Linked DNA regions of Pararhizobium sp. A13. Each later gene encodes a partner of the first gene's protein in a complex. Links are inferred from orthologs where the notes say so. Each region holds a gene or a part of one and is shown on either strand. Other genes may lie near its edges.

Region 1 (3,634 bases):
TTGCGGCTGGCAATGCCGTGTTCCACCGCGGCCGCGACGAAACGTCCGACATAAAGCCCCTTGGCGGGGTCGTTGGGATCACGCCGATAGTGCAGCGATATCCCGAGCTGCGCCATCAGCCAGCGCTGATGTGAGGCAAAGATCGACATCAGCCGCGGATTTTCATCGAACATCGCTGTCAGTTCGGTGGCAAGCAGGCGCATGGCGATAAAAAAGGCGCTGCTTTTAGCAAGGTCACGGGCGGCGAAAGTCATCAGGCGGGTTCCGGGAGGAAGATTGACAATTCATGTCTTGCCTGACGTTTTCTAGCAACTTTTTATTCTAGGCGTATGTCGCCTCGCGGGTCTCGACGTCTCGTCAACCTGTGAATTGCGGGTATGATGCGCAGCCTTGCTGGCGCGCGCCGCGATTGCCGCCTATAGGGAAGCCAGCCCAGAGGTATTCATGCGTTTTTCCAACTCCTTCCTCGACGAGATCCGCGACCGCGTTCCGATATCGGACGTGATCGGCAAGCGCGTCACCTGGGATCGCAAGAAGACCAACGCCTCGCGCGGTGATTACTGGGCCTGCTGCCCCTTCCACGGTGAAAAATCCCCGAGCTTTCACTGCGAGGACCGCAAGGGCCGTTACCATTGCTTCGGCTGCGGGGTGTCAGGCGATCATTTCCGCTTCCTGACCGATCTCGACGGCATGGCGTTTCCCGAAGCCGTGCAGCAGATCGCCGACCTTGCCGGCATCGCCATGCCGCAGCCGGATGTCGAGGCCGAGAAGCGCGACCGCCAGCGCACCGGCCTGCAGGACATCATGGAAATGGCGACGCAATTCTTTGAAGGTCAATTGCAGACCGCCAATGGCGCCAAGGCGAGGGCCTATCTGCGCGACCGCGGCCTGACCGGACGCACGATCGAGACCTTCCGGCTCGGCTATGCGCCGGAAAGCCGCAATGCGCTGAAGGAATATCTGGCCGGAAAGGGTGTGCCGAAGGATCAGATCGAGGCCTGCGGCCTTGTCGTGCACGGGCCTGACATCCCGGTCTCCTACGATCGCTTCCGCGACCGCATCATGTTCCCGATCCTGTCGTCGCGGGAAAAGGTCATCGCGTTTGGCGGCCGCGCCATGTCGCCGGACGCGCCGGCCAAGTATCTCAACTCCAACGAGACCGAGCTCTTCCACAAGGGCAATGTGCTCTACAATTTCGCCCGTGCGCGTCGGGCGATGTCCGGCGCTGATGGCGCGGGCACGATCATCGCGGTCGAAGGCTATATGGACGTGATCGCGCTGCATCAGGCCGGCATCGAAAATGCGGTCGCACCGCTCGGCACAGCACTCACCGAAAATCAGATGGCGCTGCTCTGGAAGCTGACGCAGCAGCCCGTCCTCTGCTTTGACGGCGACGGCGCCGGCATCCGCGCCGCCAACCGGGCGGTCGATCTGGCGCTGCCGCATCTGAAGCCCGGTTTTTCCGTGCGCTTCGCCATGCTGCCGGACGGCAAGGATCCGGACGATCTCGTCCGCCATGAGGGCCGCGCGCCCTTCGACAAGGTCATGGCCTCAGCCCGCTCGCTGTCGGAAATGGTCTGGCTGCGCGAGGCGCAGGCAGGCTCCTTCGATACGCCGGAGCAGCGTGCCCAGCTCGAAGCGACGTTGAAACAGGTGGTCTCCGTCATCGCCGACGAAAACGTCCGCCGCCACTACGGTCAGGATGTCCGCGACCGGCTCAACCAGTTCTTTCAAGGCGCCTCGCGCCGTGAGGGCGGCCAGCGAAATTTCGACCGCAACCAGCGCCAAGGCGGTGCAAACCGAAATGGGGGGCAGGGGCGCGGCGGCCAGCAGGGCGGGCGCACCTCCGAGCGAAGCGGCATCTCCGACCGGCTGGCCCGCTCGTCGCTCGTCAGCGGCCATCAGGCTCTACCGCCACTCAGAGAAAGCGTGCTGGCGCTGACCATCGTCAACCATCCGCAGCTGCTGTTCGAGGAATATGACGAGATTTCCGCGATCGATTATGACAATCGCGATTTGCAGCGCTTCTGGTCGTCCGTGCTCAATGCCGCCGCGGCAAAAGGGCCGCGTCTGTCGCGCGAAATTCTCATCGAGCAGTTGGAGGCCGAAGGCTTCGGCGACCTCCTGAAGTCGCTCGACCAGCAGATCCGCTTCGCCCGCCTCTGGACCGCGACCACCGCTGCCGCGCCCGAGGATGCGCGCGAAGGCTATATCCAGGCGCTGTCCCTGCACAAGCGCACCAAGGCGCTGCTCTGGCAGCGCCGCGAACTCGAAAGCGAACTCGCCTACGCCACCGAAGAAGGCGACGACGACACCGTCAGCCAGATCCTGCGCAACCTGCAGGAGGTCCAGCTGGAGGTGACGCGGCTGGAAAACCAGGAGGCGATTATTGATGGTTTCGGCGTGTTGTCGGGACGGGTGAAGGGGCCGGCGGGGAAGTAGTTTGCCAGCAAGAGACTCAGTGCTCAGGCGGGAGGAAATGATGCTCATCGTTCTGGGCGGGCTGCCTGGTACCGGCAAAACCACGATCGCGCGCTTGCTGGCGCAAAGATTGAACGCGATTCATCTGCGTGTCGATACGATCGAGCAGGCTTTGCGTTCCTCCGGCATGCTCAAGGCGGATGTCGGGCCGGCCGGATATATTGTCGCCTATCGCCTCGCTGAGGACAATCTGCGTCTTTGCCGGATCGTCGTCGCCGACTGTGTCAATCCGCTGGCCGTCACGCGGGACGCCTGGCTTTCGGTGGGACAATCGCTTTCGACCAATATCATGGAAGTCGAAATCATCTGCTCCGACACGACTGAGCATCGCCGCCGCGTGGAAACGCGGATAGTCGATATCGAAGGCCTGCAGCAGCCTTCCTGGCAAGATGTGGTGGACCGTCACTACGAAAGCTGGAGCCGATCGCCGATCAGGATCGATACCGCGATCGGCAGCGCGGAGCAGGCGGTGGATGATCTTGTCGACCTACTGGCCGGCCGAGGCTCGCGCGGCTGAATGCGTGCCCGCCGTCTTTGGTAAACCCACCGGCAAAGCGCCGCAGCCGCCCCCTTGCCAGTATGCCAGGCAATTGCAAAAATCCCGCCAACAACCGGCGATGATTATTCGCCGGCCCGGAGGAGGCAATCATGACTGAAATCACCTTTCTGGCTTTCGCACTCGTCTCGTTCATCGGCATCGCCACGCCCGGCCCGACCGTGCTTCTGGCGCTGACCAACGGTTCCCGCTTCGGCGTGCGTCGCGCCTTGGTCGGCATGATTGGCGCTGTCCTGTCCGATTTCGTCCTGATCGGTGCCGTCGCCCTCGGCCTTGGCGCGCTGCTGGCCACCTCCGAATTCTGGTTCTCAGTCGTCAAATGGATCGGTGCGGGTTATCTCGCCTTTCTCGGCATCATGCTGCTGCGCTCGAATGGCTCGTTAAACGAGACGTTGCACGGCACGGTGGAGAACAGCTTGGGATCGCCACGCTCGATCTTCCTCAAAAGTTTCCTGGTCGCGGTCACCAATCCCAAGGGTTACCTGTTCTTCTCGGCGTTCCTGCCGCAGTTCATCGCGCCGGCCGAATCGCAGATCCCGCAATATGCCGTTCTCGCCCTTGTCTTCGCCACTATCGATTTTCTTGTCATGTTCGGTT
Region 2 (4,621 bases), 1.4 Mb from region 1 along the record:
CCTGGCCGCTCTTGTTCGGCGCCCTCTGGGTGATGATCCTGTTTGCGGCCTATTACATCGCCAGCCGCATCGTCCAGACCTCAGGCAAAGGCCTGCGCCCGCGCGAGGACATGCCATCGACGCTGCGCATGCACCGCTATTCCATCTTCGCCTTCCTCGGCGGCCTGGTTCTCGCCTTCATGGGCGGCACACCGGCCATCATCGGCGCGCTCATCTGCGGCACCTTCGGCGCGGGCTTCCTGCTTGCCGGGTTCGCCGTCTTCCATTTCCGCACGCGCGGCAAGTCCTGGCGGCTGCCCGTTTTGTGGATCGGCTACATGTCGGTTCTGATCTTCCAGGTGCCGGCATTCTTCTTTCTCCTGTCGGGTCTGATGGACACGCGGCGCGCCATCGCGCTGTCGCCGGCAGGGAAAACAACTGACACTGAAACAAAAGACCTCTGAACAGACAAACGAAAGGACATCACCATGCAAGTCATTCTTCTCGAACGCGTCGCCAAGCTCGGCCAGATGGGCGAAACCGTCAAGGTTCGCGACGGCTTTGCCCGTAACTACCTCTTGCCGCTCGGCAAGGCGCTGCGCGCCAACGAAGCCAACAAGAAGCGTTTCGAAGCCGAGCGCGCGACGCTGGAAGCCCGCAACCTCGAGCGCAAGTCCGAAGCCCAGACCGTTGCCGAACAGCTGGACGGCAAGTCCTTCGTCGTCGTCCGCTCGGCTGGCGAAACCGGTCAGCTCTACGGTTCGGTCGCTGCTCGCGATATCGTTGAAGTTCTGGGTGCCGAAGGCTTCAACATCGGCCGCAACCAGGTCGACCTCAACAACCCGATCAAGACGATCGGCTTGCATGACGTCGTCCTGCACCTGCATGCCGAAGTCGAAATCAAGGTTCAGATGAACGTTGCCCGTTCGGCTGAAGAAGCAGAACGCCAGCTCAAGGGCGAAAGCCTCACCTCTGCCGACGCCATCTACGGCGTTGACGAAGACGCGTTGAAGCCGGAAGATTTCTTCAACCCGGAAGCTGAATTCGAAGCCGAAGAAGAATAAGCTTCTTAAAAGCACGCGGCGCCGATCGCAGCGCCTGTTTTGAACAAAAAGGCCCGCGGCCCGTCCGCGGGCCTTTCTGCGTCTGAGGATGGGCGGTTGCATCCTGAACGGTGGACAGCCGGACAGTTGCCGCCAAAAAATCCTGTGACCGGTTCGAACCGAGGTTAGAATAACCGCTGACGACAGCGATTCGCATCAGAAATCCGGTCAATAGCCAATGCCCGTATCGACAGATTTTTCGCGTTCAGCAGCGGAACCCTGTGAACAACGGTGACGGCTTGCCCCCGGATCAAATGCGTCGGCGGCTGTTGCAGCGATACACTTGACCCCTGGCCCCAACGCTCGCAAATCGGGTACCGCAACCATCAGACCACGCGAGACAGAGACGGAACGCCATGAACGAAGCAGCGCGCAGACTTGTCCCCATTGCCAAGGATCAGGCCGAAGCACAGTATCGCGAAGCGCCGAACAATCTCGAGGCCGAGCAGGCGCTCCTGGGCGCCATTCTCGTCAACAACGATGCCTTCTATCGCGTCTCGGACTTCCTGAAGCCGGTTCATCTCAACGAGCCATTGCACCGCAAGATCTTCGAGGTCGCCGGCGACATCATCCGCATGGGAAAGACCGCCAACCCGGTCACCATCAAGACGTTCCTGAAGGCCGACGAGAAGGTCGGCGACATGACGGTGGCGCAATATCTCGCCCGTCTCGCCTCGGAAGCCGTCTCGATCATCAACGCGGAAGATTACGGCCGGGCGATCTATGATCTGGCACTGCGCCGCTCACTGATCACCATCGGCGAGGACATGGTCAACATCGCCTATGACGCGCCGCTCGACATGCCGCCGCAGAGCCAGATCGAGGATGCCGAACGCCGCCTGTTCGAACTCGCTGAAACCGGCCGCTACGATGGCGGCTTCCAGTCGTTCAACGACGCGGTGGCATTGGCGATCGACATGGCGGGGCAGGCCTTCGAGCGCGACGGTTCGCTCTCAGGCATCTCGACCGGCATTCACTCGCTCGACGCCCGCATGGGCGGCCTGCAGCGCTCCGACTTGATCGTTCTTGCCGGACGTCCGGGCATGGGCAAGACCTCGCTTGCAACCAACATCGCCTACAACATCGCTGCGTCCTATGAAGGCGAAGTGCAGGCCGACGGTTCGATGAAGGCGAAGAACGGCGGCGTCGTCGGTTTCTATTCGCTCGAAATGTCGTCTGAGCAGCTGGCAACGCGTATCATTTCCGAGCAGACGGAAGTCTCCTCCTCGAAGATCCGCCGCGGCGATATTTCCGAGCACGATTTCGAGAAGCTCGTGGCATGCTCTCAACATATGCAGAAGGTGCCGCTCTATATCGACCAGACCGGTGGTATTTCGATCGCCCAACTTTCCGCCCGTGCCCGCCGCCTCAAGCGTCAGCGCGGTCTCGACTGCCTCGTGGTGGACTATATCCAGCTGATGACCGGCTCCGGCAAATCGAGCGACAACCGCGTGCAGGAAATCACCCAGATCACCACGGGCCTGAAGGCACTAGGCAAGGAGCTGAACGTGCCGATCATCGCACTCTCCCAGCTCTCCCGCCAGGTGGAAAGCCGCGAGGACAAGCGGCCTCAACTCTCCGACCTTCGCGAATCTGGTTCGATCGAGCAGGACGCCGACGTCGTGCTCTTCGTGTTCCGCGAGGAATACTACGTCAAGAACATGGAGCCGCGCGACGAGTTCGATCCGAAATATGAAGAGTGGAAGATGCAGTTCGAAAAGGTGAAGGGCACCGCCGACGTGATCATCGCCAAGCAGCGTCACGGGCCGACCGGCACCGTCAAGCTCGCCTTCCAGTCGGAATTCACCCGCTTCACCGACCTCGCCGATCCGTCCTTCACACAGTACGAGCATTGATTGGAAAAGACCGCTTCCGGAGGGTCAATGGGGTTCGCCACGTTGCAAATTGCCGGACTTCCGGATAAGCGAAAACAAAATTAGCTGAATAGCCGCGGCTGCAATGGCCGTGGTCCAACGTCTCTAGTCTGGGGAAATCTCTTCATGGACGCCTTAATCGCGCTGCTGCAGGTGCTTGCGATCGACCTCGTGCTCGCAGGCGACAACGCCATCGTCATCGGTCTGGCGGCAGCCGGTCTTCCCAAGGAGCAGCGCGGCAAGGCGATCCTGATCGGGATCGCGGCGGCGACCGTGCTGCGTATCGCCTTTGCGCTGCTCACGACACAATTGCTCGAAATTCTTGGCCTGCTGCTCGTCGGTGGCATCCTGCTCCTGTGGGTCTGCTGGAAGATGTGGCGTGAAATCAGAACCACCGCGAAGGAAGAAGCCCAAGGTCTGGAAACGCTGACCGGTGAGGATATCGACGAAAACGGCGTGGTCGGCAATCGCGCGCCGCGCAAGACGCTGAAACAGGCCGCCATTCAGATCGTCGTTGCCGACGTCTCGATGTCGCTCGACAACGTGCTCGCCGTTGCCGGTGCCGCGCGCGAACACCCCAACATCCTCATCATTGGCCTTGCGGTGTCCGTCGCGCTGATGGGTGTCGCCGCATCGTTTATCGCCAAGCTGCTGCACCGCTATCACTGGATTTCTTATGTCGGTCTCGCCATCATCCTCTTCGTTGCACTGAAGATGATCTACGAAGGCTTCATGGAAGTGGAGCCGATTCTGACCTCGTCGTTCATGTAATCGGCGAATGGTTGCCGGCGGGAAGACCGCCGGTTGCCGCTGTGAAAAATACGCCGGGAAGCGGCTACAGACTTGCTGCTTCCGCGAACGCTGCAATTGCAGTTGGGGACGCTTGGCTGTATCCCTTTTGCCATGGCCCAATCGCACGATCCCTCCTCCACCCTTCCCGCATTTGATGCCGCCTCCAACCGGTTGATTATCGATCTCGGTGCGCTTGCCGACAACTGGCGCAATATGGACAAACTGTCCGGCAAGGCGCGGGCTGCGGCGGTGCTGAAAGCCAATGCCTATGGCATCGGCATCGAGCCGGCCGCGGAAACGCTCTACGCCGCCGGTGCCCGGGATTTTTTCGTCGCCAATGCCGAGGAGGGCGCGGAACTGCGTCCGCTGGTGCCGGACGGGCGCATCTACATCCTCGCCGGCATGTGGCCCGGCAACGAGCAGCTTTTCTTCGACAACAGCCTGGTTCCGATCATCAATTCCGAAGAACAGTTGGCCTTCTTCATGTCGGTACTGTCGGAACGCGGTGATCACCCTTGCGTGCTGCATGTGGATACCGGCATGAACCGGCTGGGACTGAACGCGTCCGAGGCTCTGGCGCTGGCAAACGACCCGGCCCGCCCGGCAAGCTTTTCGCCCATCCTGGTGATGAGCCACCTCGCCTGCGCCGACGACCCGGCCCATCCGCTGAACCGCCGGCAACTCGAGTCATTCCGGGCAGTTACCGCTGCTTTCGAAGGTATCGAATCAAGCCTGGCCAACTCGGCCGGCGTTCACCTTGGACCGGATTTCCATTTCGACCTGACCCGCCCCGGCATTGCCGTCTATGGCGGCGAGGCTGTCAACGGCGTAGCGAATCCGATGAAACCTGTGGTGACGGCGCAGGCCCGCATC

Evidence for each region.
Region 2: the proteins of dnaG (region 1) and WI754_RS12385 are in contact, whole or in part, in a crystal structure (PDB 2R6A), measured with the Geobacillus stearothermophilus proteins. The link is inferred for Pararhizobium sp. A13 from one-to-one orthologs. Residues at the interface, in WP_049624496.1 of Geobacillus stearothermophilus: Lys456, Leu457, Leu458, Pro459, Ala460, Asn463, Ala464, Leu467, Leu535, Leu536, Ile537, Ala538, Gln544, Glu545, Asp548, Tyr549, His552; in WP_033016901.1 of Geobacillus stearothermophilus: Ser13, Glu15, Ala16, Gln18, Glu91, Leu92, Asp94, Ala95, Val96, Pro97, Thr98, Ala99, Ala100, Asn101, Tyr104, Tyr105, Ile108.

What each region holds. Positions count from the first base shown.
Region 1 is NZ_CP149510.1:3,956,961-3,960,594, reverse strand. Bases 1-2,943 are described here. They hold dnaG (DNA primase), read left to right. Parts: upstream 1-444; coding sequence 445-2,442; downstream 2,443-2,943. Other genes in these bases: WI754_RS19355 (AAA family ATPase), read left to right, coding at 2,483-2,943; WI754_RS19365 (hypothetical protein), read right to left, coding at 1-254. In the rest of the region: more of WI754_RS19355, read left to right, coding at 2,944-2,998; WI754_RS19350 (LysE family translocator), read left to right, coding at 3,130-3,634. UniProt on the Escherichia coli protein: RNA polymerase that catalyzes the synthesis of short RNA molecules used as primers for DNA polymerase during DNA replication.
Region 2 is NZ_CP149510.1:2,521,225-2,525,845, reverse strand. What follows is about bases 724-3,688. They hold WI754_RS12385 (replicative DNA helicase), read left to right. Parts: upstream 724-1,438; coding sequence 1,439-2,938; downstream 2,939-3,688. Other genes in these bases: WI754_RS12380 (TerC family protein), read left to right, coding at 3,083-3,688; rplI (50S ribosomal protein L9), read left to right, coding at 724-1,043. In the rest of the region: WI754_RS12395 (DUF2232 domain-containing protein), read left to right, coding at 1-443; more of rplI, read left to right, coding at 468-723; more of WI754_RS12380, read left to right, coding at 3,689-3,727; alr (alanine racemase), read left to right, coding at 3,860-4,621. UniProt on the Escherichia coli protein: The main replicative DNA helicase, it participates in initiation and elongation during chromosome replication. Travels ahead of the DNA replisome, separating dsDNA into templates for DNA synthesis.